DNA from 4 places in the Paenisporosarcina sp. FSL H8-0542 genome. Region 1 is predicted to be linked to each of the others. Evidence: riboswitches for the same ligand, from Rfam matches in the RefSeq annotation. Region 1 holds a riboswitch; each other region holds the start of a gene.
What was found. A riboswitch is a leader RNA that binds a small molecule or an ion and turns the genes downstream of it on or off. The one in region 1 is predicted to bind thiamine pyrophosphate.

Region 1 (8,024 bases):
GTGCAACAGTTACCCCGCGTACGAAAATTGTTTCAATTATGTATGTATCAAATGTTCTTGGCACAATGAATCCAATAAAAGAGATTACACAAATTGCTCACGAAAATGGAGCAATCATGGTAGTCGATGGTGCACAAGCTGCACCTCATCTACGTATCGATGTGCAAGATCTGGACTGCGATTTCTTTGCTTTCTCTGGTCATAAAATGTGTGGTCCTACTGGGATTGGCGTACTTTATGGCAAGAAAGAGTTGCTAGAGCAAATGGAACCGATTGAGTTCGGTGGCGAAATGATCGACTTCGTTGGTCTATATGATTCAACGTGGAAAGAGCTTCCTTGGAAGTTTGAAGGAGGAACTCCGATTATTGCGGGTGCGGTCGGATTAGCCGCAGCTATCGATTTCCTGGAAGAAATCGGACTCGATGAAATTGAAAAACATGAGCACGCACTTGCTGCTTATGCGTTGGAACGCATGTCTACAATTAACGGTTTGACAATTTACGGTCCAAAAGATCCTGGAGAAAGAGCAGGAATTGTTACTTTCAATTTAGATGATGTACATCCACACGATGTAGCGACAGTTCTCGATATGAACGGAATTGCAGTTCGTGCGGGGCATCATTGTGCACAACCATTAATGAAGTGGCTGCAAGTAACAGCGACTGCACGTGCAAGTTTCTATGTTTACAATTCGGAAGAGGATATTGACCGATTAGTGGCTGGACTTACCACGGCAAAGGAGTATTTTAACGATGTCTTTTAATAATTTAGATCAACTTTATAGAACTGTGATTATGGATCATTACAAAAAGCCTCGCAATAAAGGGACATTAGAGGACAGTGTCACAATCGATATGAATAACCCTACATGTGGAGACCGTATTCATTTGACTTTGCAAGTAGCTGATGGTGTCGTAAAAGATGCCAAGTTTGATGGAGAAGGTTGTTCCATTTCCATGGCTTCCGCATCCATGATGACGCAAGCTGTAAAAGGCAAGCCGGTGGATGAAGCGTTAAAGCTATCCACCATCTTCTCGGATATGATGCTTGGAAAAGAATATGATGACTCTAATGACTTAGGTGATATCGAAGCTCTTTCTGGTGTAGCCAAGTTTCCTGCGCGTATCAAATGTGCAACCCTTGCTTGGAAAGCTATGGAAAAAGGTGTAGATAACGAATCACATTCGTAACAGAACGGAGGAAAGATGATGGCTAAAAAAATGCCTGAAATCGGCGATTACAAATATGGTTTCCATGATAAAGACGTGTCTATTTTCCGTTCAAAACGTGGACTGACACGTGAAATCGTTGAAACAATTTCAAATATGAAAGAAGAACCTCAATGGATGTTAGACTACCGTCTAAAATCTTTGGAGTTGTTCTACGCAAAACCAATGCCACAATGGGGTGGAGATTTATCTTCTCTTAACTTCGATGAAATTACGTATTACGTAAAACCATCAGAAGCGACTCAAACTTCATGGGATGAAGTGCCGGAAGAAATTAAACGTACGTTTGATAAACTAGGTATTCCTGAAGCAGAGCAAAAGTATTTAGCGGGTGTATCTGCTCAATACGAATCAGAAGTGGTTTACCACAACATGAAACAAGAACTAGAAGATATGGGTATCGTCTTTAAAGATACTGGTTCTGCTCTACGTGAAAACGAAGAATTGTTCAAAAAACATTGGGGTACAGTCATTCCAAACTCGGATAACAAGTTTGCTGCATTGAACTCGGCTGTATGGTCAGGTGGATCGTTCATCTATGTGCCACCTGGTATCAAAGTTGAAACGCCTCTACAAGCTTATTTCCGAATTAACTCAGAAAACATGGGACAATTCGAACGTACACTTATTATTGTTGATGAAGGTGCACACGTACATTATGTAGAAGGCTGTACAGCTCCTGTTTATACGACAAATTCACTTCATAGTGCGGTTGTAGAAATCATCATCAAAAAAGATGCATATTGCCGTTACACGACAATCCAAAACTGGGCGAACAATGTGTATAACCTAGTAACGAAGCGTGCAGTTTGTGAAGCAAACGCTACGATGGAATGGATTGACGGAAATATCGGTTCTAAATTAACAATGAAATACCCTGCTGTCATCTTAAAAGGTGAAGGTGCACGTGGTATGACATTATCTATTGCATTAGCTGGTAAAGGTCAACATCAGGATGCAGGTGCGAAAATGATTCACTTGGCTCCAAACACGTCTTCGACAATTGTTTCTAAATCAATTTCGAAACAAGGCGGAAAAGTGACTTATCGCGGCGTTGTACGATTCGGTCCTAAAGCGTCAGGTGCCCGTTCAAATATCGAGTGTGATACATTGATCATGGATAACCTGTCGACATCAGATACGATTCCATACAACGAAATCCTAAACGACAATGTATCTTTGGAACATGAAGCGAAAGTTTCAAAAGTATCTGAAGAGCAATTGTTCTACTTGATGAGCCGCGGCATTTCACAGGAAGAAGCAACTGAAATGATCGTTATGGGCTTCATTGAACCGTTTACAAAAGAATTACCGATGGAATATGCGGTTGAGATGAACCGTTTGATTAAGTTCGAAATGGAAGGCAGTATCGGGTAATAAACGAATCGTGTATTGCTCACTTTTTGAGTGATTCGTCTACTATTCTGTATGATAATAGTGAAAATTTTCATGAACGATAAAAGCTGTAGACACATTACAAGTGTCTACAGTTTTTTTTTGTAGGTTATCTTCACGGGTGGCGTGATTTATTGATTATGGAACTTCTTTGAAATGGAAATTTGATTTTGTTATGCTTATTATAGGTACGATAATGTATGTCGTAGTGAAATTTGAATACAAAAAGGGTGAGAAGCTCGTGAAATATGATGTAATATTATTTGATTTGGATGACACGTTATTAGACTTCAGTGAGACGGAGAAAAATGCTTTTAATAATTCATTTACAGCATTTGGTTTGCCGAATGGTTTAACAGATTACAGAGCCAGCTATAATGTGATCAGTAAAGGTCTATGGTCTGACTTGGAGCAAGGACATATTTCACTTTCTGAACTTAAAGTAGAAAGGTTTAAGCGCTTATTTATGCAGCATCAACTGACATTAAGCGCGGAAGACTTTGGTCAATCCTATTTAGATAACCTAGGGCAAGAAGTACATTTGATCGATGGTGTCCAGGAAATGCTCAATAATCTTTCTAATTGTAGGCTTGCTGTATTAACGAATGGGTTTCAAGAAGTTCAACATTCAAGAATAGCAATTTCATGCATGAAGGATACTTTTGAAGCCATCATTTCTTCTGAGGAAACCGGCTATCAAAAGCCACAAGCGGAAATTTTCGAATATGCTTTTGAAAAACTGGGTATTTCTACTAAAGGAAATGTGTTAATGGTAGGGGATTCCCTTACATCAGATATTCAAGGTGGCAACAATTTTGGAATCGATACTTGCTGGTTTAATCCACATGGAAAAGAAAATGTATCGGCAATTAAGCCAACCTATGAAATTAGCGAGTTTATAGAATTAGTACAAATCGTGAAGGATAAGGTTTTGATAGAATAAAAAAATGACAGTGTTGGTCATCTCTACTTTGGTGTCTTTACATTGAAAACAATATTGTTCATTATAGTTTGCTAAAAGGAAAAAGGGTATCCCGAGTGCTTATGGGATACCCTTTTTCCTTTTAATTGATTCATTGATTCAACATAGCTTGAAAAGCAGAAGTGGATTTCAAAGAATTAAGCCGTCTTTCATTGAGATAATGTGGTCTGCATATGAAAGCATTTCTTCATCGTGGGTCACCATTAACGTGGTAATATTCAACGTTTTAGTTAATTCTCTGATTAACGTCATCACATCTTTCGATCTTTTCGAATCTAAACTCGCAGTGGGCTCATCCGCAAAAAGCATTTTAGGTTTGTGGATGATTGCGCGTGCAATTGCCACCCGTTGTTTTTCCCCACCTGACAATGAAGCAGGGTAGGAATCCTTACGGTGTTCCATATCAACCAATTTAAGTATTTGTGCAACTTCCTCTTTTTGTTTCTTTTTTTTCATCTTTGTTTCCGAAACGTCGAGCATCAGCATAAGTTGTTCTTCTACAGTGAGAAAAGGAACAAGATGAGAGGATTGAAAGACAAATCCGAACTCACTTGCCCGGATTTTTCGAATTTGCTCCTGACTCATCTTAGACAAATCTTTCCCATCGAATAGAACCTGACCATGCGTTGCGCGTTGAAGACCGGCGGCTATTGTAAGTATCGTACTTTTCCCAGAACCAGATGCTCCTACTAAAGCTGTTATTTCCCCTTGTTGAAGAGAAAGATTGATTCCTTTTAATACTTGCTCTTCTACTTCCCCGTTTTTAAACGTTTTTTTGACATCATCAATTGTGAATACAGTCATATTAAACCTCTCCTTGTTGAATCGCTTGTAGTGGCTCGACTTTTTTAATTTGGATACCCGATAGCGTAGCGCCAATAAATCCGATGAACACGAATATGAGTGATAATTGAACCGTTGTTTGAATGGTTAAACTAAAAGGCATTCCTTCAGGTGCAATCATTGTGAAAGCTTGGCTCAATGCAACTGACAATGTTAGTGCAATTGCGGTAATAAATAGCATCTGCGACCACATCATCCCAAATAATTGACTTGTTTTAACCCCAAGCGCTTTCAAAATCCCGTATAATCCAATTTTTTGAACGTTCATCATGTAGAAGAATATCGCGAACAACATCCCGCTGATGACGACTAAAAACCATACAATCATATTGAGCGACATCTGTTCTGCGCTATAACTTGGAATCGTATTGAGAAATTCTTTATTTGAAAATGATTGTAATCCGTCAATTGCTTGTTCCTTATCATTTCCAGGTACAAATACCAATTGCATATCTTCCACACCGTAGATTTCTTTGTAGTTTTCCATATTGATATAAGCAACAGGTGCGTGGCTATATTTCTTTTGATCGACAAAGCCTTTTACTTTAAACTCACCGCTAAACTGATTGTTTGTTATGGTATCCCCGACATTTATGCCGTCTTCTTCTAATGAACGATCTAATATGATTTCTCCTTCTCCAACTTTTTCAAATAACTTCGAATCAGTTGAAGTAACAAAGGCAACGCTATGTTGTTTGTCGTCTGCATCGTTCACAAAGCCCATCTGAATTGAAAGTGCCGCTGCATCCTTCTGGTTATTTATTGCTTTGTCTTGTAATTTTTCATCTATTTTCGAAAGATTATAGGTTTCATTTGCTTCTTCATTCATATAGAATTGACCATTCGGCAGATCTTTTATTAAAGCCGCATTATCTTGAGATAAACCATTCGATAATCCAGAAATGATAAACGTTAAAAAACTAACAAGAAATATAATTGATCCTAAAATGATAAATTTTGCTTTACTCTTCCTAATTTCCTTCCATGCAATATTCATCTTTTACGCCTCCGTTTTTTTATGATAACTAGAGTATATTCGTGTTAAGTGAACGGAATATGAACTGAAGATTACATCGTAAAACGACTGTCGAATACTTTTTCTTTTCGGGATACAGAGGGATTTATCTGGATCGTTACTGTGGTGACTTGTGCATGTATACTCAAAAACTGGCTATCATGTTTACGTAGAAAAATGCATTACATTTATCTTTGGATTGATAAGTAATTAATTCGTGTTATGATGTTCATGTACAACTGAATAGTAACATCTTCCACTAGGGGGACCTTGCAATTGATAAATGGAAATCATTTATTCATTAAATAAAGGTTGAGATTAAAGTAATGCTTTAAGACCCTTAGAACCTGATCTGGTTTATACCAGCGTAGGGAAGTGGAGTTGCGGAGCAGTATGTTTTTTTACTATTTTTCCAATACAACCACTTTCTTATGTTTGTTAAGAGAGTGGTTTTTTATTTGCTCTAAATTTGGCGGAAGTGATTCGATTCAGTTGAGCAAAACTTTTTTGGAGGTTGTTTTATGACATTTTCAAAGCTTTTAAGAGAAGAATCAGATCACATTTGGGAAGCAAGCTTTCATCATCCGTTCGTTACAGGAATTGGGGATGGGACATTGTCTTTAGAGTGTTTCCGTTATTACGTTATGCAGGATGCATATTACTTGTCCCACTTTGCAAAGGTTCAAGCTTTGGGTGCAGCTAGAGCTAATGATTTTGAAACAACGAGTAAAATGGCAGCTCATGCACAAGCCACATATGAAGCGGAATTATCGCTGCATAAGAATTTTTCACGTCGACTCGGAATAACAGAAGAAGAACAAGCAAGTTTCAAGCCTTCGCCTACTGCGTATGCTTACACATCCCATTTGTATCGTGCAGCATATCACGGACATTTAGGCGATATTATCGCAGCCATTTTACCTTGTTATTGGCTTTATTTTGAAATAGGCGAGAGACTTCAGTCGTGTACTCCTGAAGAACCGATTTACCAAGAATGGATTGCAGCATATGGTGGTGAATGGTTTAGATCGAAAGTCGAGGAACAAATTAATAGACTAGACAAGCTTGCTGAAACAGTAACTGCTGAGGACCGCGAACGGATGAAAGAACATTTTATCATTAGTAGCCAATACGAATATTCATTTTGGGAGATGGCCCATACATTAGAAAAATGGCCAGCTCAAAAAGAAGTAGTAAGTTTCACGTAGTAAATTGTAGCTGGCGTAGGGAAGAGGAAATGTTAGTTATGTTTTATGCATATCACAACAAACCACTCTAAGCGCCAGTGTGGTTTTTCTACACCGATAAGAGAGTGGAAGTTTTCGGAGGTCAGTAGCTTGCACCATTGTGGATGCAAACTGTGTTTTTCTAATTTAATTTACATTAGTTTATAAGGCAATCAACTTTAGGCTTTTCGAAAGGGGATTAAGAGTATGGATCATGCAAAACTACATGTTATATCAACTGGAAGACAGAAGCCAGAGCAATTAGCAGAAATAGCTGGGGCGATCCATCCATATATCGATGCCATCCATATTCGAGAGAAGTCGAAAACAGCCATAGAAATCTATAGATTAGTGAGTTTATTAACGGGCAATAAAGTCCCATTATCTAAAATAATTATCAATGATCGACTAGATGTGGCCTATGTGTCAAAGGTTGGAGGAGTTCAACTCGCCTATCATTCTATACCAGCTGATATTGTGAAAATACAGTTTCCAAGTTTAAGAGTTGGTTGTTCGGTTCATTCAATTGATGAGGCTCATATTGCGCAAGAACAAGGTGCAGATTATGTGATTTTCGGACATGTTTTCCCCACACAATCAAAGCCGGGATTAGTTTCAAAGGGTTTAGAGCAATTAGCCACCGTCTCTCATTCAGTTACTATTCCCGTATTTGCAATAGGCGGTATAAAACCGCTAAATGTTCGGGAAGTAATCGAAGCTGGGGCAAGTGGTATTGCTGTGATGTCAGGAATATTAGAAGCTGATAATCCGTTAGAAGCAGCAAAGGAATATTATCAAAAGCTAACGTCTTTCAATTGACTTAATAATTATCCAGGGAAAAAGGGGGGATTTGATGAAATATCAGTATGACGCAATCGTGGTGGGCGGTGGAGTTATTGGGGGAGCCATCGCTTATAATCTTGCCAAAAGAGGGATTAAGGTACTTTTGTTAGAAAAAGATCGACTTGCGAGCAAATCTTCTGGAGCCGCTGCTGGAATGTTGGCCGCTCAAGCAGAATTGGATGGAGTGGGACCACTTTTTCAATTAGCCAGAAAAAGCAGAGCGATGTTTTCAAGATTAGCAGATGAAATAAAAGGGACCAGTGGAATAGATATTGAACTCATAAATAAAGGCATGCTAAAGGTTGCCATTAATGAACAGGAACAACAGGAATATATGAGACTCATTGGAATCCAGAGACAAAGTGGAGATCAAGCTGATTGGCTTACAGCTGAAGAGGTAAGAGAAAAAGAGCCTGCATTATCACAAGATATTATTGGAGCAATGCTTCTTGATAAAGATGGGCATGTAGAAGCCCCCCAGTTAACTTTA
Region 2 (8,024 bases), 260 kb from region 1:
AGTGCCATCAAACCGGATGTCATGCTGCAGAAAATGATTGATCGGGGAATTGCTCAAGAAACAATCGATATGCTGAGCTATTCGGGTGTGGAATTGAACGAATGGCTGCGTGGCTTTGAAGATGTGAGCGAAAGTGTCAGACATAGTGTGGATATGGTAAAAAATCATCCCCTAATGGTCAAAGATTTTCCAGTTCACGGTTTGGTCATTGATCCCGCAACAGGCAGACTTACACTTGTGGAATAAGAAACATAAAAAAACTGCACCCCAATTGTTAGTGTGTCTAACAATTGGGGTGCAGTTCATGTTAGGCTCTTTTTTACTGTTCTGCTGATTTTTTGCGTCGATAATTCCATTGTTGGTATTGGAAACGAATGAAGCATCCGATACAAAACCCCATAATAGCTATCAATGCTGCTAATCCCACCATAACAGTTGCAATGTTAAACAAAATACCCCAATTCATAAAGAAACTAATCGTCGCAATTAATAAAAACCCAACGGCCAACCATTGGTTAAATTGTAGCTGGTCATAATCTTCTTGGGCATATTCATTTGCTGGCTTGGTTAAAAATTTCTTAACTATGGCTAAAACAGGATTGAATCCTGTAAATAAACTTAAAAGACATGAAACTAAAGGAATCAATAACATCCACGCGGATTGTGTAATAAGCGAAATGACTACTGATATGACAATTGTCATTGATTCGCCATCACAAGAGGCTTCGGAATTGTTTTCATATTAAAACCTACTATTCTTATTGGATTTCAGTTTATTATATGATTGGGTTGAAAATATGTAAACATATCAGCCTATAACATCTAATATTTCCCGGGAAATCGACATAAAAAAACTGGTTTCTCAATTGAGAAACCAGCCATTCATCATTTTACGCCATTTCCGCCAAGCGGCCTTGCCTTTTCAATAATCATTTTCTAAAATTGCATAAATGTAATGATCTTCCCATTCACCATTAATGAATAGTAGCTGTCTTAACAAGCCTTCTTTTTGCATTTTTGCTTTTTCTAAGACACGCATTGAACCAACATTACGCGGAGAAACATATGCTTCAATGCGGTGTAACCCTATAACTTCCATTCCATACTTGACCAGAAGTTGAACCGCCTCTGTCGCAACCCCTTTGCCCACATTCAATTCATCTATAGAATAACCAATGAAAGCACTTGAAAAAGGTAGGCGTTTAATACTGTACATAGAAATATGACCAATTAGTTCCCCCGACTGTCTATCATAAATGCCGAAGCTGAATTCGCGTTGGTTCTTCATATGGTGAAGTGATTCTAGAATCTTTTCTCTTTGTACTGCTACGGTAAAGTATGAATCCTGATGCCTTGGTTCATAAATTGACCAATAATGTCGATTCTTAAATACTAGATTGGTGAGATCTGAAGCATCATTTTCATCTAATGTTCGTAAAAAACAAGTTTGTCCGTCCAGTAAAATCATTGAAAATCACCCTTTAGATGAAGTTAACGACAGAAACTCTTCCACATCTTTAATACATAGTGCTATGCCTTTTTCCCAGAACGCATGTTGAGTGATATCTTCTCCTAAATGCTTCATTGCTAAATCTTCAACAGACATGATTGCCGTATCTTGAAGTAGGGAGATATACTTTTCTTCGAAACTGCAGCCTTCTTCAATTGCTTTCGCATAAATGCTTAAGCTGAATAAATAACCGAATGTGTAAGGGAAATTATAGAATGGTACATGTGTGATATAGAAATGCAGTTTTGATGCCCAGAAATGCGGATGAACTTCACCTAATCCATCTCCAAATGCTTCACGTTGCGCTTCTTCCATCAATGTATTTAAGCGTGCAGCAGAAACAATTCCTTTTTTACGCTCCTCATAAAAACGAGTTTCAAATAAAAATCGTGCATGAATGTTCATGAAGAATGCGACACTTCGTTGAATCTTATCTTCAAGCAATGCCAATTTTTCATCAGCTGTTGATGCTTCTTTTACTGCTGCATCAGCTACAATCATTTCAGCAAATGTAGAAGCTGTTTCTGCAACTCCCATTGCATATTGACGATTCATCCAATGTACAGGACGAAGTGCATATGAATGGAAAGCATGACCAAGTTCATGTGCCAATGTTGCAACGTTGGACATCGTTCCACTATATGTCATAAAAATACGGGACTGCTGTGATAGAGGCATCCCAGTACAGAAACCACCTGGTCGTTTATTAGGGCGGTCTTCTGCCTCAATCCATTCATCTTCAAATGCCTGTCGTGAGAATTTCTCAAGCTCCGGACCGAATTTGCCGAAGTGTTTTAAAATGAACTCTGCACCTTCCTGGTATGACACTTTCTGAGTAGATTCAGTTACTGGCGCGTCTAAATCGTACCAATGCATGGCATCTGCTCCTACCAGCTCAGCCTTACGCTTTAAATATTCTACAAATGGAGCTTTATGCGCGCTGATTGCGCCCCACATAGCATCCAATGTTTGCTGTTTCATTCGATTTATTTGCAATGGTTCTTTTAATATTGAATCCCAGCCACGTTTTTTGTAAACGGCCAAGCGAAATCCAGCCATATGGTTCAATGTTTTAGCAAAGAACTCTTCTTTATCTGTCCATGCTTGTTCTAATGCTTCAAACGATTCTTTTCGAACTTTTGCATCCGGATGAGAACTTAAGTTACTCGCTTGTCCTACAGAGAACTCTTTTTCTTCTCCGTCCACTGTGACACGAACTTTCACGTCACCAACCAATAAATCGTATAGTTGACCCCATCCATGATAGCCGTCCACCCCAAGAGCGGTAATCATATCTTCTTCTTTTTCAGAAAGTAATTCCTTCGCTTCATCTCGCCATTCGTTTAGAACAAAAGCAAATTCTTTTAATTGATCGTCCTTCATTAAAGCAGTCCAAACAGTTTCTTCAGTTTTTGATAACTGTTGTTGAACAACGAGCATGGATGAAGAAAAACGAGCACCTAAAGAGCCGATTTCCCCTTGCAATAAGTTCGCTTGTTTATCAGTAGTATCTTGAGCTAAATAACAACCAACAACTGCTCCAGCTTGTGTTAAATTTTCAGCAACTTGTTTAGTTTCTTCAATAATAGAAGAAATTTTAGTAGCGTCTGATTCCCCTGTTGGAACAACAAAGGATGATAAAGTTTGCTCAAAAGTATCAAGTCTACTTGCTAAAGCATCCAAATGTTCACGAAGTTCAGGAGATGAGCTTCCTCCCTTAAAAAATACGTCCAAGTCCCAAACTTCAGCATACGTCTTTGTAGTCAATATCTTTCCCCCATGTCTTTCTAAATTTTCTGAAAACACTACACTATTATATCATGCTTCTTCGCCTTGCGAAACATCGTTCTGTAGTTTTGCAATGGGTATGCCTTTTTCAATGCACACTTGCATAATATGTTCCAGAATTCTTTTTAAAACAACCTTGCGTGCATATTTCTTATTATTCGCTTCAACGATAAACCACGGAGCCTGTTCAACATTTCTTCAGCAGCCGTGACAAATTCTGTCAATCCAGAGACCTTCATTCTTTTAAACTTCATTTTACAGAGAGTTTTGGTAAATAGAAATTTGTTGTTGCTTTGGACTGACGTTATACTAATGTATAGGAGGTGAATGCTGTGGTTCGTTTCGCACTAATGGTCATCGCACTGATTGGTGTGGTTATCATCAATGCATTGGCAAATATTTTACCACTTAACAATCAAACAACTGGTGAAATTTCCAATCGTCTTCCTGTACTATTTACACCGGCCGGCTATGTATTTTCAATTTGGTCCGTTATTTATGTATTGATGCTCATTTGGTTGGTAGGTATGTGGAAGAGGAGTAAAGATATAGATGCAACCTATATAAAGCGCTCAAATCTGTTTATCATCAGTTGCATTTTTAATGTGGCATGGATTTATTTATGGCATTATGAATATTTCTTATTTACGGTTGTCGTGATGATTGCATACCTAATTACACTAACTTTACTTTATCGTACTTATCCAGTATCCGATAACCTTCTTACTGGTCGCTTTCCAATATCAATTTATTTGGGATGGATCAGTGTTGCAACGATTACGAATATTAGTTATGTCCTAACTCTATATCAGTGGAATGGCTGGGGATTGAGTGACCCCCTATGGGCAGTCATCATGATGACTGTTGGAACAGCACTCGCACTACATATTCGATTCCACCATTTTGATATCGCTTATGTATTTGTCTTTATTTGGGCTTATATCGGAATTGCGGTCCGAAATGGTTTCGAAGAACTTCTTGTCTCTACAGCTGCTCTTTTCTTATGTGCAGTCATGCTAGCGGGCATCCTATTTATTAAAAAAAGACCAACTGCGCGTTCATAGCAGTTGGTCTTTCGCATTATTTAATCGATTTTCGTAATAAGAATTGGCGCATCTTTAGTAACGATGACCGTATGTTCAATCTGTGCAACTAATGATTTATCCGGAGTCAAGAAAGTCCAACCGTCACCAGACTCCACGATATGTTCCGCTTTTTCTGAAATGAACGGCTCAACTGCCAAAACCATACCTTCTTTTAAGATGGTAGGTTCCCATGCATCAAAGTAATTCAAAATATGCTGTGGTGCTTCATGAAGAGATTTTCCGATACCATGTCCAGTTAAGTTCATAATGACAGTTAATCCATTTTGCTTCGCTTCACGTTCCACAGCTTTGCCGATTTGATTTAACCGAGCACCAGCCTTTACTTTCAACATTGCACGGTTAAATGCACTTTCAGCTACTTCACATAGCTTTTCTTTCTTCGCGTAGCCTTCACCCACTACAAATGAAATTCCCGTATCTGCGAAATAGCCATTGAATGATCCGGATACGTCGATGTTCACTAGGTCTCCATCTTTGATGACACGTGAACCAGGAATGCCATGAGCAACTTCTTCATTGACACTGATGCATGTAAATCCAGGGAAATCGTACTCCCCTTTAGGACCAGAAATAGCTCCTTTTTCTTTAAACATGCGGCCAGCGATCTCATCAAGTTCTTTTGTCGTGACACCTGGTTTTGTTGCCTCTCGCATTACATCACGAATTTCTGCAACGATGCGACCGATAGTTTTTAACGACTCAAAGTCTTCAGTAGTTTTTGCAATCATATTCGTTAAACCCTTTCTTCCTCAAATTATCTACCCCATACTATACCACAAGAAAAGATGCTTTCCCATTTACCAAAATCATTCTGAACATTTGGTAAACCTCTAGTAAAGTATGCGCAATAGAGGAATTGCGTCATCAGCCGAATTTTAAAAACAACCCATACAGGGTTTTAACGTGGTTTTTGTTCATTCAAAACGAATTCTGTCCACTCGCTACCAACATTGATGATTCCACTCAATAAAGACACACCTATAAATCAAACGTTATTGCGATGTTCAATCAAACGTGGTGCAGCAACGAAAATGATGGAGCACACAATTGCTGTCAAAATAATGGAAGGAATCATATAACCGCCGTTATATACGAGCGAATAAATCCAAACGTTCTTGCCTTCTGCAGCTTCTGAAAAGAAAATAACTCCTGCGATTACGTGTGTAAAGAACCGGAAGAGCCCACCAAAAACAGCTCCCAATACGATATAAGTAATCATTTTTCCTTTACGCTGCTCATTTTTTGCTTGTATTACTTTATGTCTGACAAGTGCTGCTAAGCCAACAACTGTGAACGCTACGAAATAATCCAGGAAACCTTGGGCAGGAGTTAAAATATAAGCTCTTCCCGCTAAAATTTGAAGGACCCCAATAATCAGACCCGTGCTCAAACCTCCCGCAAGCCCCCATCGAATAGCCATCAATACGATTGGTACCATGACAAGACTAATAGATCCGCCCTGGAACCATAAGTTAATAGAAAGCATATCCAATACCAATCCGATTCCTGCAAAAATAGCCACTTCAATTAATAATAACAACTTACTTCGATTCATCTTGCTTCCTCCTTTTGCGATGTACTGCAAATCGCATGTCAGGGTGAAAAAACCATAAAAAAACAACCTCAGGGACAGAGCCTGACGTCGTTGGAGTCGGTTTCTATCCACATCCCTGCGCAAGCATTAACTTACAGGTTCAAAGGGTTAGAACGTTCCTCGCTCACTCTCAGCCATTACAGGCTCCCCTTGTGGTAAATACATCTAATTTTGATATTACGGGTTAATTGTAACCAAAGAGGGAAAGAGAAGCAAGAGGGTTTCGTTAGTTCTGTGACTTTTGGAACAGCGGTAGTATACTGAATATAAAAATTTATTGAGGATGTGAAGTTACATGATCGAGTTATTGAAAAATTTGGTAGCAATTAAAAGTGATACAGAAGAAGGTGCCAATGAAGCACTTCGATTTTGTTCAAAATGGCTCGATAGTCATGAAATCACACATGAAGTTCTTGAAAATGAAGGCCGATTGATGATTCACGCTGAAATCGGACAAGGTCCCACAACCATCGTATGGAATGGCCATGTGGATGTAGTACCTGGAAAAATCGAGCAATTCAATCCCGTTATCGAAGGCGACCGCTTGTATGGTCGTGGATCCGCAGATATGAAAGCTGGAGTGGCAGCCATGATGGAAGCGTTCCGACGTACTTATTCTGCAAGGGAAGAACTTAAGCAACGCATTGTTTTACATATTGTAACGGATGAAGAAACGGGTGGAAGTAAAACATCCGGTCATCTTGTAGAAATTGGTCGCTCAGGTGACTTTGTCATTTGCGGAGAACCAACTCACCTGAAACTAAGTGTTCAATCGAAAGGAATTCTGCATGCGGATGTCACTTTGTTCGGAAAAGCTGCCCACGGATCCCGTCCATGGGAAGGAACGAATGCCATTGAAGCAGCCTTTAAATTTAATGAACAATTAAAGACACTACCATTTACGAAAGCAAGCAATCCATATTACGAATATCCTTCCATTAACTTGGCTAAAATCCAGGCAGGCGATCGATATAATGTCGTACCTGATGAATGTCTAGTTAACTACGATATTCGCTTTGTTCCAGGACAAAAATGGGAAGATATTATTGAAGAAATGACTGAACTTGCTCAATCTATTAACCCCAAAAATATTGTCAAACCTGGCGGTAAAACACCCGCCATTACAACAACCGAAGATAATGCTTTTGTTCAATCTCTTGCTGGTGTTATAGCACAAGTAACCCAAAAAGAGGCTGTGTTATTCGGGCAGCATGGAGCTGCGGATACACGTTACTATGCAAAAACTGGTGCTGGAGCAATTGAGTTCGGACCAAGCGGAGACGACTGGCACGGACCAGGAGAGTATGTATTGATATCATCCGTTGAGCAATATGCAGACATTTTAACGAAATATGCATTGATTTGAAACCTCTATTAATGTTGTAACGTATTAAAGGCAGTAAGCATTAAAGGAGGAGTATTAATGGATAATCAACGTATATTATCCGCTTTGTGTTATTTCAGTATTTTATTCGCTCCATTCTTATTGCCATTAATCGTATATTTCGTTTCACCGACAGCTGAGGTTAAGTATCATGCGAAACGCTCTCTTCTGTCACACTTGATTCCCGTGGTGCTCGGAATTGTCGGGTTCATTGTATTAGTGATTGGTTCAATCGCAGTATTCAGCACGACAGTTGATGGCACTGTAGAGCCTAGCACATCATTTAACTTCCTGACTGCAGGACTTCCTTTCTTGTTTATTGCAGTGTATGGTATTCTTTATCTTATTGTATTGATCTGGAATATCATCCAAGGAATTAAAGTACTGCAATAGGTTTACCTTGGGCTCTTTACGGGAATTAAATTAATGTACAATACTGACAGGAGCGATACACATGAGAATCGGTAACTTAGTTAAGACAGCTGTAAAGTTTGCGCCAATTATTATTCCAATCGTAAAAAAAGTATTGGATTCAAGAAAACGCTCCACAACAATAACATATCCACGCAAATAAAAAGTTGGAACTCATTAATCTGAGTTCCAACTTTTTTTATATCATCGTTTTCATTTCAGATATGGCAA
Region 3 (8,024 bases), 320 kb from region 1:
GCTTAATATCAAGGAAACTGTTGCATGACGGTCCTGACATTGACAAATCGCTGAAATGATCGCCACACCGTCGGCACCAGCCTGCAGCGGTTCGTGTGCATTTTCAGGTGTGATTCCTCCAATAGCAACGATTGGGAAATCGGGAAGTAACCCTCGGGCTTGTCGCAAGAATGTTAGACCTGCTGGAGCCTTTGCATCAGATTTCGACCTTGTTTCATATATCGGACCAATCCCAACATAATCCGCATCACCTTTGATGGCACCTTCTAGCTCTTGTTGGGTATGTACGGAAACTCCCACGATTCGTCCCGTGAACTTTTCTCTTATTTCCGTAAGGGCGATGTCATCCTGCCCTACATGCACCCCATCTGCATGCAATTTTATCGCTAATTCCACATCGTCATTGATAATGAATGGTACCTTGTAAGATTTGCATATTTCCTGACATTGCCGAGCAAACCCTTCCAGTTCATCCCCTTTCAACGCCCCATCACCTTTTTCCCTCAACTGAAACATCGTTACTCCAGCCTCCAACGCATCCTTTAAAACAACCAAGGGATCTTCCACACAATTGGGTGTACCCATTATGAGGTATACTGCCAAATCTTTACGGTTCAATGATGGTCACCTCACAAATTGCTTTTAATTGCTTATAAGCGAAATGGTTGGTCGGTCCATGTCCATGGCCGATACCAAGAGGATTCTCGAGAGCCAGCTGGACAAATTTTTTCGCTTCGATCAAAGCTTCCTTCAAAGGAATTCCTTGTCCCAAAAATGCAGTCAATGCGGCAGAAAACGTACAGCCCGTTCCATGTGTATGCTTGGTGTTGATACGAGGGGTAACCATTTTGAAGCTAGTCCCATCGGCCATAAATACTGTATCTGTTGCCGTATCTCGTTCTTCTAGATGACCGCCCTTCATGACCACGCAATTGACACCCATTCCCAAAATCACTTTAGCTGCTCTTTGCATATCCGACTCCGATTGGATTGCCAAACCAGCCAGTACCTCGGCTTCTGGAATATTTGGGGTCAATACTGTTGCAAGTGGCAAAAGGTTAGTCTGTAAAGCTTCCACGGCTTGATTCTGTAAAAGATTTGCGCCTCCTTTGGCAATCATCACGGGATCGACGACAAGCTGTACATTTTTTTCTCGCAAATTATTTGCTACTTCTTCAATGATTTCTGTTGAAAAGAGCATGCCTGTTTTGACTGCTTGGATGGGCATATCCTTAAAGACAACATCTATTTGTTGTGCCACGAAATCGGGTGATGCTGGAAAGATCCCTTCTACACCCAGTGTGTTTTGAGCAGTCAGCGCTGTAATCGCAGACGTACCAAATACGCCAAGTTCCTGAAATGTTTTCAAATCGGCTTGTATACCGGCTCCGCCCCCACTATCCGAGCCTGCTATCGTCATGACAATGTTCATTTTCCTTCACCTTTGGAAAAGAGATGCAAAGCATTTAGTACTTCAGTCTGGAAAGAACCAAGAAGTTGTGCCTGAGACGATGCTTGCTCGGATATTTGTTTATAAGCTTGAAGGAGATTGCGTAAGTTTAGGAGGACCTCTCCATCCAAACTTAAAGCCGCCGTGCAAATTGCACTCAACAAACACCCAGTACCGGTTACCGCTGTCATTCGTTCATGCCCGCCAGTTATCCAAAATTCTTTGTTTCCATCGGTAATATAATCCGAAGCACCAGTCACAGCTACGATACAATTCCAATCCTTTGCTACTTGCTTGGCAACGTCCGCGATGTCCATGTCACCTTCTCCACTGTCTACTCCTTTTGACTGCCACGAAACACCTGCGATTGCAGCCAGTTCACCTGCATTACATCTGATTAAATTAAACCGAACTTGTTCCAGCAAATCCCTCACTGCCTGTTTGCGAAATGATGTAGCTCCTACGCCTACTGGATCCAAAACAACTGGTGTACCAAGTTCATTCGCTTTTTTACCAGCCAGAAGCATCGCTTCTTTCGTTCGTGTATTGATTGTGCCGATATTAATTAATAGGGCCGAGGAAATGGCAACCATTTCTTCTACTTCTGATATTTCATCCGCCATGACCGGTGACGCACCGATTGCTAGCAACCCATTCGCGGTAAAGTTCGCCACGACATAGTTTGTCATGCAGTGAACGAGAGGCTTTTTTTGACGTATTTGTTTAATAGGCATAGACTTTCACCTCGTTTTCCCAGTTCTCAAGTGTCCAAGGCATTTCCCAGAATTTCCACTCGTAATAGCAGCTCTTAGCAAAATGACCTTTCAGCACATTTCTCTTATTCGGATTTGCCTCTGCATATCGATTCATCATTTGCATTTGCTGCTCGATTTTTTCTTTGTAACCTGGTGCACTATATATGGCAATCCAATCTTCATAAGCTTTGACACCTGGTTTAGCGTCTTTATACTTCTCCCCGATTTCCTGATAGAGCCATGGACAAGGGAACATGGCGGCAAACGCTTCTGCCACATCCCCGTTATGAGCTGCATTGTACATATGCGATACGTAGTTGTAGGCAGCCGGAGCAGGTTCAAAGTGTGCTTCCATTTCCTCCGTAATACCGAGCTCTTTGAAAACAGTTCGGTGCAACTCAAGCTCGGCTTCATTGATGTAGCGAGCAGATTCTAAAAAGAATGCTATGTCTTCATTCGTTTCAGCCTTCGTGGCGGCAATCGCCAGCACTTTTGTGTAGTGCTTTAAATAATAGGCGTCCTGCATCATGTAATACGCAAATTTCTCAAGTGGCAATGTCCCGTCCACCAGTCCCATTACAAAGGGATGATCAAAACTGCCTTGCCAATAAAGATCCGTTTCTTTTCGTACTTCTTCACAAAATGTCATTACTAGTCCTCCTTCTTTGGATGGACGCAAGTGCAAAAAACGCCCTTTTGCGTATGACAAAAGAGCGTTTCTGATGAAACATTGCTCCCTACGTCAGTGTTAACTGTCAGGTTCCAAGGGTCAGGTTTTAACCTTCTCAACTAAAAAGTCCCCCCGCAATTAAAATATTGAATTAGAAACAAAAAAGCCCTCCATAATGGAGAGCTACAGTACAAAACAAAAGCGTTAAACCGCTATGTACTTTGCTCCCTACGTTCGTCTTAACGAACAGGTTCAAAGGGTCAGGTTTTAACCTTCTCAACGCCAATGCGTCCCCCCGCAACTATTTTAATTACTTACATACTAGCACACTATCAGGAAATCTCAAGAATCGTGGTGAGTAATTTCAGTTTCCATCATGAATGAAAAAACCCTTCAACTCCTTCAAAGAACTCATTTCATCATCGTTTACAATTTTTTTCTGAACGAAAAACACCATTTATCATAATCCATTCTGTCTTCATAGAACCTATGAGCATCGGTTCTTTGGATTCCCGATTCCAGCGCTACATATTCGGCACCATTTTCTTTTGCCCACTCATGTATGAACTCCAACAATGTTTCTCCATATCCAAGCGAACGTTTAGAGTCGTCCGTAACTAAATCATAAATATAAACGTGACGGCCGCTATAAAAATTTGTTCTCAAGCTCACGCCTGCCAAAGCTACGATTTGATTTTGAGCAAATAAGGCAAAAAGTCGATATCCGTCTTGTGTCATTTGTCCGAGCAAATCATGAAAAGACTCTATCGTCAAATCCAATCTTAACTGTTTCATTAGTGGAAATGCACGTTCGAATTGTTCTGGTTTGGTTAGTTCTAAGATTTTATAGGTTGAATCATCCATCGTCATTCCTCCGTCAAAATTAGTTTCCGTCACATGTCCCATGTAACTCAAAAGTCTTCATCTATTTAACAGCTTCTCCTGTTTTTAGTTTTTCCTTTATGATTTGAACAATCGTATGTACTGGGACGTTCTCCGTGTTGATGTAATCCCCAAAATCATGTTCTTTATATGCTTTCAGGCATTTCGATGTTTGTTGGAAACACCAATTTCCTTCTTCCTCCCCACGTTCCCTAAGTCTATTGAAAATAGTTTCCTGATTTGCTGTTAAACAAAAATGGGTTGTTTGTTCATCAATCTTCTTAAATCCATCAAATATGTAATTAAAATATTCTACTTTCCGAATAGTCATTGGAACAATTAAGTTCACTTTATACTGTGCGATTAAGTGCTCAGCAACGGTAACGGTTAATTTTTTCCAAAGCTCCAAATCCTGAAAATCTCCTGTTTTTGCTTCAAGAGCCATAACATCTACTGGGAGAATTTTGACTAACAAAGTACCTATTTGTTCCGGATCAAAAATCATACTATTTTCGATTTCTTTCTGTAGTTCATTGGAAACAGTGGTCTTCCCCACTCCAAATGCTCCATTTATCATGATAATCATTCGTCCACCAGTCCTTTTCCTTTAGTTTCATCCTTCTACAAGCATTAAATATTTCTTAAGTTGTTGATTGTATTCGACAAGTAGGTATCAACTGTTAATATCACAGGAATAAATTGCACACTTATTTTCAACAGCTCACCCCTTGGAATTTTAGTCGTACATAATTAATTATTGTTACATTTTACCATTCTTTCATTGTTGAATTAAATAACGAAAACAAAAAAACACCGCAAATGCGGTGCAATTAGTGAGTGATTATGGGTTGTCATGCTCAATTGGAGTAAGGGCTTTGGTTTCGTCCAGATAAATGAAAGCGTCGTAGCGACTTCCCATTTTTGAAGGTACATAATTCCCGTAAGCTTCGAACTCAGGATTATAAACCACGCCAATTGCCCGATGACCAATCCATTCATCAAACAGGTGGCGATTGTCATCATCAAAAATCAATAACTTATTAAATTCACCAGCTGCATGCATAGCGTATTCCCATGATTTTTTCATAGCTGGTGGCACGACCATCATTTCATATGGGTTTGCCCACTGGTCAGCTGCGATCACTGTTCCCTTGTATGTGCCAAACCCGACAGCGAAGACATTTTCTTTTCTGTTCTGTAGACGGAGAATCTGTCCCACGTTCACCATGCCAGCCGCTTCCATATCCGTTGCGGAAGCATCCCCGATATGAGTGTTGTGTTCCCAAATGATGATTTTTGCATTATTTCCATGATAATCCATGACTTCGTTTATCACTTCAACCATATGCTCATCACGGACATTCCAGGAGATGTCATCACTACGAACCATAGCCCGGTAATATTCTTCAGCGTTTTGTGCAACCATTGCATTGATTTTCAAGTTCAAATCGGCTTCCTGTACATCATTATAGTTATCTTCATGAACGCGTATAGACTTTAGTAGCTTAGTCACTTCATCGATACATGCTTCCGATATATTTACCGAAGACATGGCATACGTTTCAGGATGTCGATTAAAAGGTTCAAAGCACGCGAACGCTTTCCTTGCCAGCTCCAGATCCTCACTTTCCGGATCCGTCTTGCTTAAATAAGTGATTACTTCGTCCAATGATTCCCACAAACTGTAGACATCAATTCCGTAAAAACCTACGTTTTGGCCACCTCCACTTTTGGTATTGTGTCTCTTGAGCCATGTGATAAAGTCAGCAATTTCCTCATTAGCCCACATCCATGTTGGCCAACGGTTGAACGCCTTTAACACATCTTTTACATCTTCTTTTTCTTCTAAATACCCTTTAATATAACGATTAACTTGTTGGCTAGATGGCCAATCACCTTCAACAGCAATAACCGTGAATCCTTTTTCCTCAATCAACCTTTTTGACAGTTCAGCACGAATCGAATAAAACTCTGAAGTACCATGGCTTGCTTCTCCCAATAGAACGATTTTCGCTTCGCCGATTGCTTCTATAATAGGTGTAAGATCATCTTGTGTTTCAAAAGGAATAGCATATTTTTTAATGGATTGCTCTAGGGAATTCATTGAAACACTCCTTTTTCAGTTGAGTTTACGTCTTCTCTTCTGTTATCTATTATTGCTCATTAACTTACTATATCTATCATTCTAAATTCCCCTGTTTTCCAACCTTTATTCTTAAAAAATCATTTAATTGAAAAAAGGATATAAATGGCATGCAACAAATTCATGAAATGGGAAAAGATAAAAAATTGAATGGAGAATATATTTTAAGGGGCGGGTATAACATGGCCATGGAATGGTTTAACCGAGTAACTGCAGAGCTGCAAGATCATCTGAATTCGCTTTGCGATGAATACGATAAAGTCGGTCAAATGACGATTGATCAAAGTGCCAAACATCCGAGAATTGAATTTTTCGTCGAGACTGAAGATGATGACAGGGAGTTTTTCTGTACCCTCCTCTTTGATCCACATAACGAAGAATTTTACATTGAAACATTTGATTTCGAATATGAAATGCAAGCTCGGATTATTTTGCCAGATATTGAAGATGTTATTGACGCCGTCCACGAAAGCTTCCATTCTTTTATGAACGGAGATAGTGAAGCGTTTTACGTGGATGAAATAGATGATGAAGATGATTATGTATTGGAAGAAACTTATGTAACAGATGAAGATGAAGACGGTGAAGAGTATTATGTAGATGAAATTGTACATGATGATTATGATCCTGAAGAGGTCGGCGTTGATTGGGAATCTCCTGAAGTCACCGCATTTCATATAGAAGATGAAGTAGAAATCACCTATCAGTTTGGACTGGTTGGGGACACGGGTCACGGCGTCCTCAAAAGAGTCAACCGTTATTGGCTGGATGACGAGCTCCATAAAGACGAAAGCATCTTTACGTTTTCTAAAGAAGAGGCCAGCACAATGATTGCTATGATTGCGAGCCATATGGACTCGATGACTGAATATAAAGAGCTTTAACTTCACTAACAGGTATCTGGGATAATACTTCCGATACCTGTTTTTAATTTGCTCGTACAGATCCGCTCATTAGCCCGGTGTTGTTAACATCCCCTCTAATACTATTTTTAGAATTAACATTTACTTATCGACTAACTTTTTTGAATAAACTTCAGGGATGATTGAAAAAATAATTATGCCTAGTATCACAGCGAAAAATATATTTCTACTAATCCCTCCGAGTAATAGTAGTGATGTTAGAATTACTAAAAATAAGATTCTCCACCCAATAACAAATTTGTTCATTTTGACACACCCCCGAGTGTTGTTATTCCTTATTTAAAAAAATCATTTTTTATCTTATTTATCTATACTCACTGATTAGCTCGACTTAGAAATACTTTCCATATTAATTATTCAAAAGGTGAACAATATAGCCACAATAAAATTAGTAAGCCTAAGTTGATTACCCCAAATATAAAAGAGATAAATTTAAAAATAGCAATATGGTATCTTTCAGGGAAAAATTTCTCTGAAATGAACAGTAGGCCTCCTAGTAACATTTCAACAAATGAAAATGTGTTAATGCCTCCGGTAAAATCGTCATCCTCTTCGTATCTCTTAAAAGCAACATAAAAAGCATTTCCAACCAATAATACTAAAATGAATGAAATTATTAATAGAACATATATATTCAAAATAGAATGCATCTCCTAATGTAATCCAGATCTATGATGTAAGAATCAGTTAATGTTAAGAGTTTTATTTATCGTTATCTAAATCACTATCAAGAAAAGATTTTTCATTTTCTTTTATTCCATTCTCTTTTTCAAGAAATTGACCAATTACTGATCTGTTTATTCCGTTTCTTACTGCTATTTCAATAACGTTCATAAAAATAACTACGCCAACCAAAAAAAAGGCAATTGATATAACAATAGTCTGCATTTAAAGTCCCCCCATAATTAATCAATAATTACTAAATTTTACCACAAAAACAGAATTTTAGTTCAATCCATTTAATGGGATATCTATATACTTTATATATTTATTTGTTTCAACCTCTTGATAAACCCTTACAAATTTAACATCAAAAGTTGGATAAGGACTAAGTTCTTGTTCTGCTAAGTCTTTCATATCTATAAGTTCTATTTTTGTTAAACCATAATTTGTTTTCCCCAAAGTCATATGTGGTACAAAATCGTCCAGCTCAAAATACTGTTTAATTAATTCGTTGGAAGGAGAAATTTCTCGAACTATA
Region 4 (8,024 bases), 910 kb from region 1:
AGTGCTTCATCAATTGCTTCAAGAGCTTGTACAATTTCATCATGGGGTTCAGCAATGGCATACTCTGTTGAGGTTTGATGATGGACGATGGCATTTCGCAGTGTGGCATATTCTTTTAAATCCTCTTCAAATCGTCTGACAACGGCATTCTTCCGTTTCGAAAGCTCAACTAATTTATAAAATGACAGATGATCATTGGTGCCAATAATGTCTTTCATCGAATGTTCAATGCGATGAAAAGCCGTCAAAAAGCGATTGGAATTCCGAATTGATTGCTCGGCCTGTTGTGTTTTATCCATTTTGCATTCCTCCCGTTCGCAACTCTTTCTACATAGTTTGCTTATTTTCCTGTCGTTCTATTACAATTACTGTAAGAAGAGGTGTTGAAATTGGAAAACCTATTAAATTGTCCTTATTGCAATCCGCAAAAGGATTCTAAACAGCGTATTGTGTTTGAAAATGAATATTGCCAGTACTTACAACATCCCAATCACCAAACCATTTTAGAAGGCAGTGGACTAATCGTTCCAAAAATCCATCGACAAACGGTTTTTGATTTAACACAGGAAGAATGGAACGCTACATATGAATTGATGCAACAAGTGAAGTCCTATGCGGACGAGAACTACTCACCAGACGGATACACACTAGGCTGGAATGTTGGAGACGCTTCAAACCAATCGATTCCGCATGCGCATTTTCATATTTTGCCTCGTTTTGCAGACGAACCTTATGCTGGAAAAGGCATTCGTGCATGGTTCAAATCGGAAGAAAATCGCAGACCCGGAAAATAACATGTATATCGGAATTTTCTCGAATGGTCAGGATGGAAATTAATAAATGGTCAAAATCCCCTTCGAGTCAGAAACCACTTCACACTCGACAAAAACGTTACACGACTGACAAAATACAAAACCTATTTTATTAAAATACATATTTCACTCCTGTATGAGCAACCTAAGCTGAAAACAAAAATCAGGTGAAACAGGAGGTAAAAGTTTGTATATGAAATCTATATTATTAGTCGTTTTGGCTATGTTTATGCTTGCTGGTTGTGGAACGGATAAAGGTACTTCCATCGGTACTCAACAGGGACCAAGTGATCAAGATAAAGACTTCGTACCTGGAGAGAATAAAACAGATGGTGAAGAACCAACGATGGACAAATCAGATATACCAGATGCTGATGGTGCAGCTGACGATAACGACCAAAAATAAGCCTACAAAAAAATCCCTCTCCATATTAATTTGGAGAGGGATAACTTTTACACTTTTGTTTTTGATGCGTTGCGTTTTGACATCCATACACCAAACATCATCAACGCGATAATAGCCACAATCGTGATCACCATGCTCCACCAGAAATCGCCTGAGTCTGGTGAACCTGTCAACCACTCCGTTGCATAAATAGACAGCTTCCAAGGTGATATGGTCCAGTAAGCTCCAAGTAAAGAGTCTGCAATTTGAACAAGTAAGACCAGTAATAATGATACACCTGCAGCACCACCTGTAGGTAACCACGCACTCATAGCCAAAACGATTGTCACAACAAATAAAATCCATACACTATAAGTGCCTGCAAAAGCTAAGAAATCAACTGCTTCGATTTTGCCGAATAACAACCCTGTGTAATACCAGCTCGTCAACAATCCTAGCCATACGCTCACTAGCGCAATTAAGCCTACAACTTTCCATTTGCTCAAAAAGTAATTTATATAAGAAATCGGTCGTACGTAAATAAGCGTTCCTGTTCCATTTTTACGCTCGCGAGAAATGGTACCCATGAATGCCAATACTAATACGAGCATGCCGATGAATTGGTATTGCCCCATTGTCGCCATGATGACTTGAGCGGGCGTGAAATCCGGCATTGGGAAGACGGAGCCTTCAGGCATATTCCCTACTGCGTCGAGTATTTGCGGCAAATAATAACTTGTCAGCGGCTCGGACAATCCGAAGAAAATAAAGACTAGAGGTACCCATAAAAATTTATAGTTGCGTGTATTTTCACGCCACTCTTTTTGAAAAAGTACGATTAATTCCCTCATGCCTTCCCCGCCACCTTCATAAAGATTTCTTCTAAGTTCGCTGTTTGTCGCTCCGCTTTCTGGACATCCAGTCCACTTTCCGCCAACGACTTCAACACTTCCGCCATTGTCGGCAATCCTTGAGTAATGTGAATGGTACCGCAAGTGCCTTCCACTTGTACTTTCCATGGAGCACTTTCTGAATAAATGAGGGCATCTTCTGCTCGGCCAAATTCCAAGCGGTATCTTGGTTGATCATATTTTGCACGCACATCGCCAATCGAACCTTGTTCGACCAATTGTCCTTTTCGTAAAAACAACAATTGATCCGTCATTTCTTCCGCATCATTTAAAATGTGTGTCGAGTACAAAATGGTCATGTCTTGTTGCAAGCTTTTTAATAGATTCATAATCTCGCGTCTTCCAACGGGATCCAGCGCAGATACGGGTTCATCCAATAATAAGAGCTTTGGTTTATGAACAATGGCCTGTGCTAATCCAAGACGTTGTTTCATTCCGCCGGAGAAAGTGCCCGTTTTTTTCCGTAGTGCGTCTCCAAGTCCTACGAACTCCAGTGTTTTTTGTGCTTCAAGCTTGGCAGACCGTGAGTCCATCCCACTTAATTTCGCCGCCATTTCAGTAAATTCCAGTGCTGTCAGCCACGAAAAGAATTGTGGATATTGAGGCAGGAAACCAATATGTTTTCTTACGTCCGCATGTTTTTCCCCATTCAGTGAAATGGTACCGGATGTTGGTTGTAATAACCCACCAAGCATGGATAAAGTCGTCGTTTTACCGGCTCCATTTGGTCCGATTAATGCCGTAGATGTGCCTTCTCCCAGCGCAAAAGTCACATCATTTACAGCTCGCTCTGAGCCGTATATTTTCATTAAATGATTAGCTTCTAAGATTGTCGTCATGCTTGTTTTCTCCCTGCAATAAAGTATGTAATAGGTCCAAAAATACTAATGAAAATAATAACCAGTACCCAGACCCATTTAGGTCCGTTTGTTTGATGTATTTTTGCTAAATCGATAAGTGCAACTACCAGTAAAATAAATTGAATGATAAATATCGGTGTGATAATACCCCAAGGCACCCCTTGTAATTCCTCCATTTTCTCCCACTCCTCTTTATTGCAATGTTAAAACGAACACGATACTTCCTATTAGTAATAGTAAGGAAATCCAACTGGTTTTGTGACCGAAATTGATGGTCCAGCCAATCCCAAAACGTTTTTCCACCATTATGCTCGGATCGTTCTTATTCACATAAAACATTCCAAATTTCCAGTATCGATCGTCATCTTGATCGATTACCCCTTCTAGACTTTCATCCGGGTGTGATACGGTTATTCTGGTGCCACTTTGCCCTACTTTAATGGCGTAAAATAGAACGGAACCTAAAATAATGACCAAGAAAGAGATGGTGGAAGCAAGAGTTACTGAAGTTGACATGGTTTCAGGAAAAATAATGGTCAGTTGTAAGTACCCCATCAACAACGTCACCGTGATGGTCACGACAAACAATAACCAACTTGTATATTTACGGAACGCGAGTTGTTGTTCTCGGGAACGTTTTTTATTTCGTACCTGAATCTTTGCACCCGATTGCTTCATAGCCCCATTGAAAAACAGCAACATGCCTTGAAGCACGAGTGTCAGGAATGGCAACGAACTGACTGAAAGCCAACTTTTTTCCGTAAATGCATCCGCTTCCCCATTCGGACCCCAGTGCGTCGGAAGCTGGTCAGGTAACAAATCATATTGGGTTAATCCATAAACACTTAGACCGAATGTCAAAAGCATGGGCAAGATAAAATACATGTTGGGCAACAGCTTCAGTTGCTCACGAAACTGCAGGTCTACCACTTTCCGCTCAACTTGACCCGCTGTCCATTTTTCATCTTTCTTCCAGTTAGCTAATGCAATATGATTTTTTGCATATAGCCCCATCGGCAGAACCAATGCACCTATTTGTGCGGCTAATCCCCAAAATACAATTTGTTGCTCCTGTGGACGGACGATTAACACCCCGCCAATGAATAGGACCAGAACAACCACACCACATAGCAAAACCAATTGTGTGTAGCGATTTTTCATCTTCATAAGACGCGGGTCTTTTAAGTGCGTATCCGGGATATACACGCCAAACGCTTCACTTTCCTTCAGAAACTTCGGTAAAAAGGCTTGAATGGCAATGTTGAACATTAATAGGACGATAAAAATGATTGCTGACATTACTTAACCTCCTTCAAATCCAAAATAATTTCTTTCACCAGTAACTCAATGTCCTCTTGAGACAACTGAAGACAAAGTGCTTCTGCTATGATTGGGCGTAATTCTTTACTCAGTCGTTGGCGATCGGAAGCTGATGCTTTCCGTACACCTTTTTCATGAATGAATACACCTTTCTTCGGTACAATCTGAATAAATTCCTTCTCTTCCAAGTAGTGATAAGCTTTATTTACCGTATGCATGTTCATGCCGAGATCAGCTGCAAATGAGCGTACAGATGGCAAAGAATCTCCAGGTTTCAAAGACCCCTTTGCTACCCCTTCAATAATTTGCTGAGCCAATTGCAAGTAAATCGGTACGGTCGATTCCGGTTCAATCTCAATAAACATATGCGACCTCCCTTTGTTCTATTCTTAGTAGAACAGTCTTGTTATATACAATATAGAACAGAATTTGCTGATTGGCAAGTATTGATATTCACTTTATTTACAATCCTTTTTTCATGCGTTACAATGAAGCCGTTCTTGAATATATAAAACTGCATACGAATTTGCACTAGGGGTGCTATAGTTTGGCTGAGATGAGAGCATTTGCTCCGATCCCTTAACACTCGATCCAGGTAATACTGGCGTGAGGAAGTGCGGTGACCTTTGCCCAACTTTTTTTCTTTTTGCGCAAACCAGCTGCATTCCACGTCGAATGCAGCTTTTTTATGTTCAATAATAGGTGCCTGGCACTAAAAAAGGAGGAAAAAGAGATGTCGAATGAGTTTAGTTGTGGGATTAGTCCAATCGTTGGTTTACGGTTTTCGATTCACCCGATGGCGGACAATTTTATTAAAATTATTAAAGGGGCTTTGCGTGAAGCAGATACCTCAAATGTATGGATGCATACCGACGACGTCAGTACGGTGATGCGTGGGAAGCAAGTGCATGTATTCGATACAGCGAGAGCCATCGTATTGTATGCAGCAAAAACGGGTGCCCATGTCGCCTTTAACGGAACCTTTTCGATTGGCTGCCCAGGTGATTCTGCAGGCGATGTTTATCTGGAAAAAGATGATGTTCTGTTAAACCATCCTCAAATTAGCGAAATCAAACAATATGTATCATCACAATTTGCTCTGTATCCGATGAATAACCCCGATTATATGTCGGTTATTTATCAGGAAGTGGCACGCGCAAAAGAATATGGTGTGTTCAATGATTCCATGCATTATGCAAGTGGACTTCATGGGGATATTCACGATGTGTTTGCATTCCTTGAAGATTCTTTTACACACGCTCGATCGGAACAACATAAACATTTGGTCATGACTGTTAACATGAGCATCAACAGCCCTTCTCACAAAGGAGATGAGTAATATGTTGAAGTCCTGGAAACTGAAAGAAGTTGTGTTGCTATCCGTTTTTGCAGTTGTCTTTGCCGTCGTTTATTTGCTGTTTGTTCAAGTAGGAAACATTTGGGCTGGAGTGATTGGACCTATTGCATACGAGTGGATCTTTGGGATTTGGTTTATTGTGTCGATCATTTGTGCATACATCATCCGCAAACCGGGTGCCGCTCTTTTGTCTGAAACCATGGCAGCGACTATTGAAGTGATGATCGGTAATGCGGTGGGACCACGTTTGATTTTATCTGGACTAGTCCAGGGGCTTGGTGCAGAAGCTGCGTTTGCCGCGACAGGTTACAAACGCTATGACTGGTGGGTGCTTTGTTTAGCGGGGATTGGTTCTGCAGTCTTCAGTTTTGCCTATGGCTTCTTTGTATCTGGTTACGCAGCGCTTGACCCTTCACTGCTTCTCTTGATGTTCACACTTCGAGTGATGAGTGGTGCCATCATCGCTGGTTTAGGAGGAAAGTATGTATCCGATGGTTTACTGGCAACAGGGGCTCTCCGTGGATATTCGATTTCTCGCAATACATCAAAGAAACACAAGCTGAAGGGTGAGTCCATTGGGTAAAGCTTTCACGAATGAATCACCAAGTGGCATCTCACAAGTAGTTGACTTCAGAGGAGTCACGTTTCAATTTCCAGACGATGACTCGCCAGTTTTTACAAACATTTCATTTTCGATAGATGCTGGCGAACGTGTCGTCTTATATGGTCCGAGTGGCTGCGGGAAAAGTAGTTTACTGTATTTAATGAACCGTTTGTACCCTGCCAATTGTGACGGAGAGCTAAGTGGTTCGGTTATCCTCTTTAATAAAGACACCAGTAGTTATGTCGCTGGGGAAATTAATCGGAGAATCGCTACCGTCTTCCAAGATCCGGATACACAATTTTGTATGCCTACAGTTGAACAAGAAATGGCTTTTACGTTAGAAAATCTGCACGTCAATCGGGCAGAAATGGAACAGCGAATCACATCAACACTTACCCTAACCGGTCTTTCTGAAATCCGGCATGCAATGATTCAAACGCTTTCCGGAGGAATGAAACAACGACTTGCAACCGCTTGTGCATTGTTAATAGAACCGCAAGTGCTGTTGCTCGACGAGCCGCTTGCTCATTTAGACCCTCTGACCGCACAACAATATGTGGAGTGGTTGGATGCATTGCAATTATCCAATGGCTTCACGATCGTGGCTGTTGAACACCGTCTCGATTTGTGGGGTTCATTTTTCGACCGTGCCCTTCTCGTCACATCATCCGTGAATTTCCCTGTCGAAAAGCATCCGACGAGATTTCCAATTCGTTTTCCTTCACGTACTTCGACTATTCAAGAAGGTATAACGTTGGAAGCAAGAAATGTCAGTGTGAACATCAATGAAAAACATTTATTACATGACGTTTCCCTCCGTTTGCAAAGAGGTGAAATCGCCGTCCTTGCAGGTCCGAATGGCAGTGGAAAATCCACTTTCCTGAAAACCATATGTGGTATTTTGAAAAAATCGGCAGGGTACATCGAAAGTGGAAACACGTTTCCGGGGTACGTTCCACAATCGCCAGAGCATTTATTTGTTACTCAACAAGTAGGACAGGAGATTTCCTTTTCAAATTACTCTAGCACTGATGAAATTGAGGATATTATGCAACGGTTACGACTAGCTGAAATTCACGATGCCCACCCTTTTGCAATCAGTCATGGACAAAAACGACGTGTGGCAATTGGAGCTCTGCTAGCAGATAAGCGACCGGTTCTATTATTAGATGAACCTACATCTGGACAGGATTCAGATGCTCTTATCGAATTGTTTCACTTACTCGATGCTCGTGCCAAAGAAGGGTTCAGCGTATTGATTGTGACGCATGATATGGCGTTTGCTGAAGCCATCGCAGACACCGTTTTCTTATTAAATAACGGTGAATTAACGGGGCGTTATGAAATTGACCAATTGTGGCAGCAATCCGAATTATTAAAACGTCACCAATTACTTTCACCGATTGGAGTGGGTTCATATGTCTAGTCGTACTTGGTTACATGAAATGAATCCTGCTTTGAAGTTTATGTTAGTTATTATCTCTATGTTGACTTTGGCGTGGTTTTTCAATCCATGGACGCCTTTTCTATTATTTATCGGTGTTATTTTTGTTCAAATATCGTTCAGTCGAGTAAATTGGAAAGTTTGGATTTTATTCATGATTCCAATAGGCTTTACTGCCCTCGGATATTTATGGACGACAGTGCTCTTTGCGGCTGATACAAGTGGTGACGTCATTTGGGCATGGCATGGATTTGAAGTGACGGATAAACAGTGGCATACAGCGTTATCATTGGCGTTTCGTGTTTTCGCTTTATCCTCACTGTCTTTGTTG

Region 2: another riboswitch for thiamine pyrophosphate. It lies ahead of thiT (energy-coupled thiamine transporter ThiT); the one in region 1 lies ahead of tenA (thiaminase II).
Region 3: another riboswitch for thiamine pyrophosphate. It lies ahead of tenA (thiaminase II); the one in region 1 lies ahead of tenA (thiaminase II).
Region 4: another riboswitch for thiamine pyrophosphate. It lies ahead of MHH33_RS00620 (YkoF family thiamine/hydroxymethylpyrimidine-binding protein); the one in region 1 lies ahead of tenA (thiaminase II).

What each region holds. Positions count from the first base shown of each region.
Region 1 covers NZ_CP152050.1:1,023,362-1,031,385, forward strand. The annotation lists gene MHH33_RS05395 (cysteine desulfurase) at 1-764, shown strand, start outside; gene sufU (Fe-S cluster assembly sulfur transfer protein SufU) at 754-1,191, shown strand; gene sufB (Fe-S cluster assembly protein SufB) at 1,210-2,607, shown strand; gene MHH33_RS05410 (YjjG family noncanonical pyrimidine nucleotidase) at 2,867-3,568, shown strand; gene MHH33_RS05415 (ABC transporter ATP-binding protein) at 3,737-4,411, opposite strand; gene MHH33_RS05420 (ABC transporter permease) at 4,413-5,447, opposite strand; TPP riboswitch at 5,717-5,856, shown strand; gene tenA (thiaminase II) at 5,987-6,673, shown strand; gene tenI (thiazole tautomerase TenI) at 6,899-7,510, shown strand; gene thiO (glycine oxidase ThiO) at 7,545-8,024, shown strand, end outside.
Region 2 covers NZ_CP152050.1:766,528-774,551, reverse strand. The annotation lists gene MHH33_RS04095 (carbonic anhydrase) at 1-246, shown strand, start outside; gene MHH33_RS04090 (DUF4395 domain-containing protein) at 320-703, opposite strand; gene MHH33_RS04085 (GNAT family protein) at 923-1,468, opposite strand; gene MHH33_RS04080 (M3 family oligoendopeptidase) at 1,475-3,277, opposite strand; partial or broken gene MHH33_RS04075 (polyphosphate kinase) at 3,329-3,481, opposite strand; gene MHH33_RS04070 (TspO/MBR family protein) at 3,631-4,362, shown strand; gene map (type I methionyl aminopeptidase) at 4,383-5,132, opposite strand; gene thiT (energy-coupled thiamine transporter ThiT) at 5,390-5,959, opposite strand; TPP riboswitch at 6,055-6,159, opposite strand; gene MHH33_RS04055 (M20/M25/M40 family metallo-hydrolase) at 6,294-7,364, shown strand; gene MHH33_RS04050 (DUF4870 domain-containing protein) at 7,422-7,775, shown strand; gene MHH33_RS04045 (SGNH/GDSL hydrolase family protein) at 7,993-8,024, opposite strand, start outside.
Region 3 covers NZ_CP152050.1:707,880-715,903, reverse strand. The annotation lists gene thiE (thiamine phosphate synthase) at 1-618, opposite strand, end outside; gene thiD (bifunctional hydroxymethylpyrimidine kinase/phosphomethylpyrimidine kinase) at 608-1,432, opposite strand; gene thiM (hydroxyethylthiazole kinase) at 1,429-2,184, opposite strand; gene tenA (thiaminase II) at 2,174-2,854, opposite strand; TPP riboswitch at 2,923-3,019, opposite strand; TPP riboswitch at 3,084-3,182, opposite strand; gene MHH33_RS03750 (GNAT family N-acetyltransferase) at 3,302-3,781, opposite strand; gene MHH33_RS03745 (AAA family ATPase) at 3,801-4,343, opposite strand; gene MHH33_RS03740 (erythromycin esterase family protein) at 4,599-5,861, opposite strand; gene MHH33_RS03735 (hypothetical protein) at 6,083-6,784, shown strand; gene MHH33_RS03730 (hypothetical protein) at 7,526-7,711, opposite strand; gene MHH33_RS03725 (2'-5' RNA ligase family protein) at 7,769-8,024, opposite strand, start outside.
Region 4 covers NZ_CP152050.1:117,924-125,947, reverse strand. The annotation lists gene MHH33_RS00660 (CBS domain-containing protein) at 1-299, opposite strand, end outside; gene MHH33_RS00655 (HIT domain-containing protein) at 390-794, shown strand; gene MHH33_RS00650 (hypothetical protein) at 1,000-1,218, shown strand; gene MHH33_RS00645 (ABC transporter permease subunit) at 1,266-2,048, opposite strand; gene MHH33_RS00640 (ABC transporter ATP-binding protein) at 2,045-2,947, opposite strand; gene MHH33_RS00635 (PLD nuclease N-terminal domain-containing protein) at 2,944-3,144, opposite strand; gene MHH33_RS00630 (DUF5808 domain-containing protein) at 3,161-4,267, opposite strand; gene MHH33_RS00625 (GntR family transcriptional regulator) at 4,267-4,653, opposite strand; TPP riboswitch at 4,812-4,918, shown strand; gene MHH33_RS00620 (YkoF family thiamine/hydroxymethylpyrimidine-binding protein) at 5,022-5,627, shown strand; gene MHH33_RS00615 (ECF transporter S component) at 5,629-6,228, shown strand; gene MHH33_RS00610 (ATP-binding cassette domain-containing protein) at 6,221-7,675, shown strand; gene MHH33_RS00605 (energy-coupling factor transporter transmembrane component T) at 7,668-8,024, shown strand, end outside.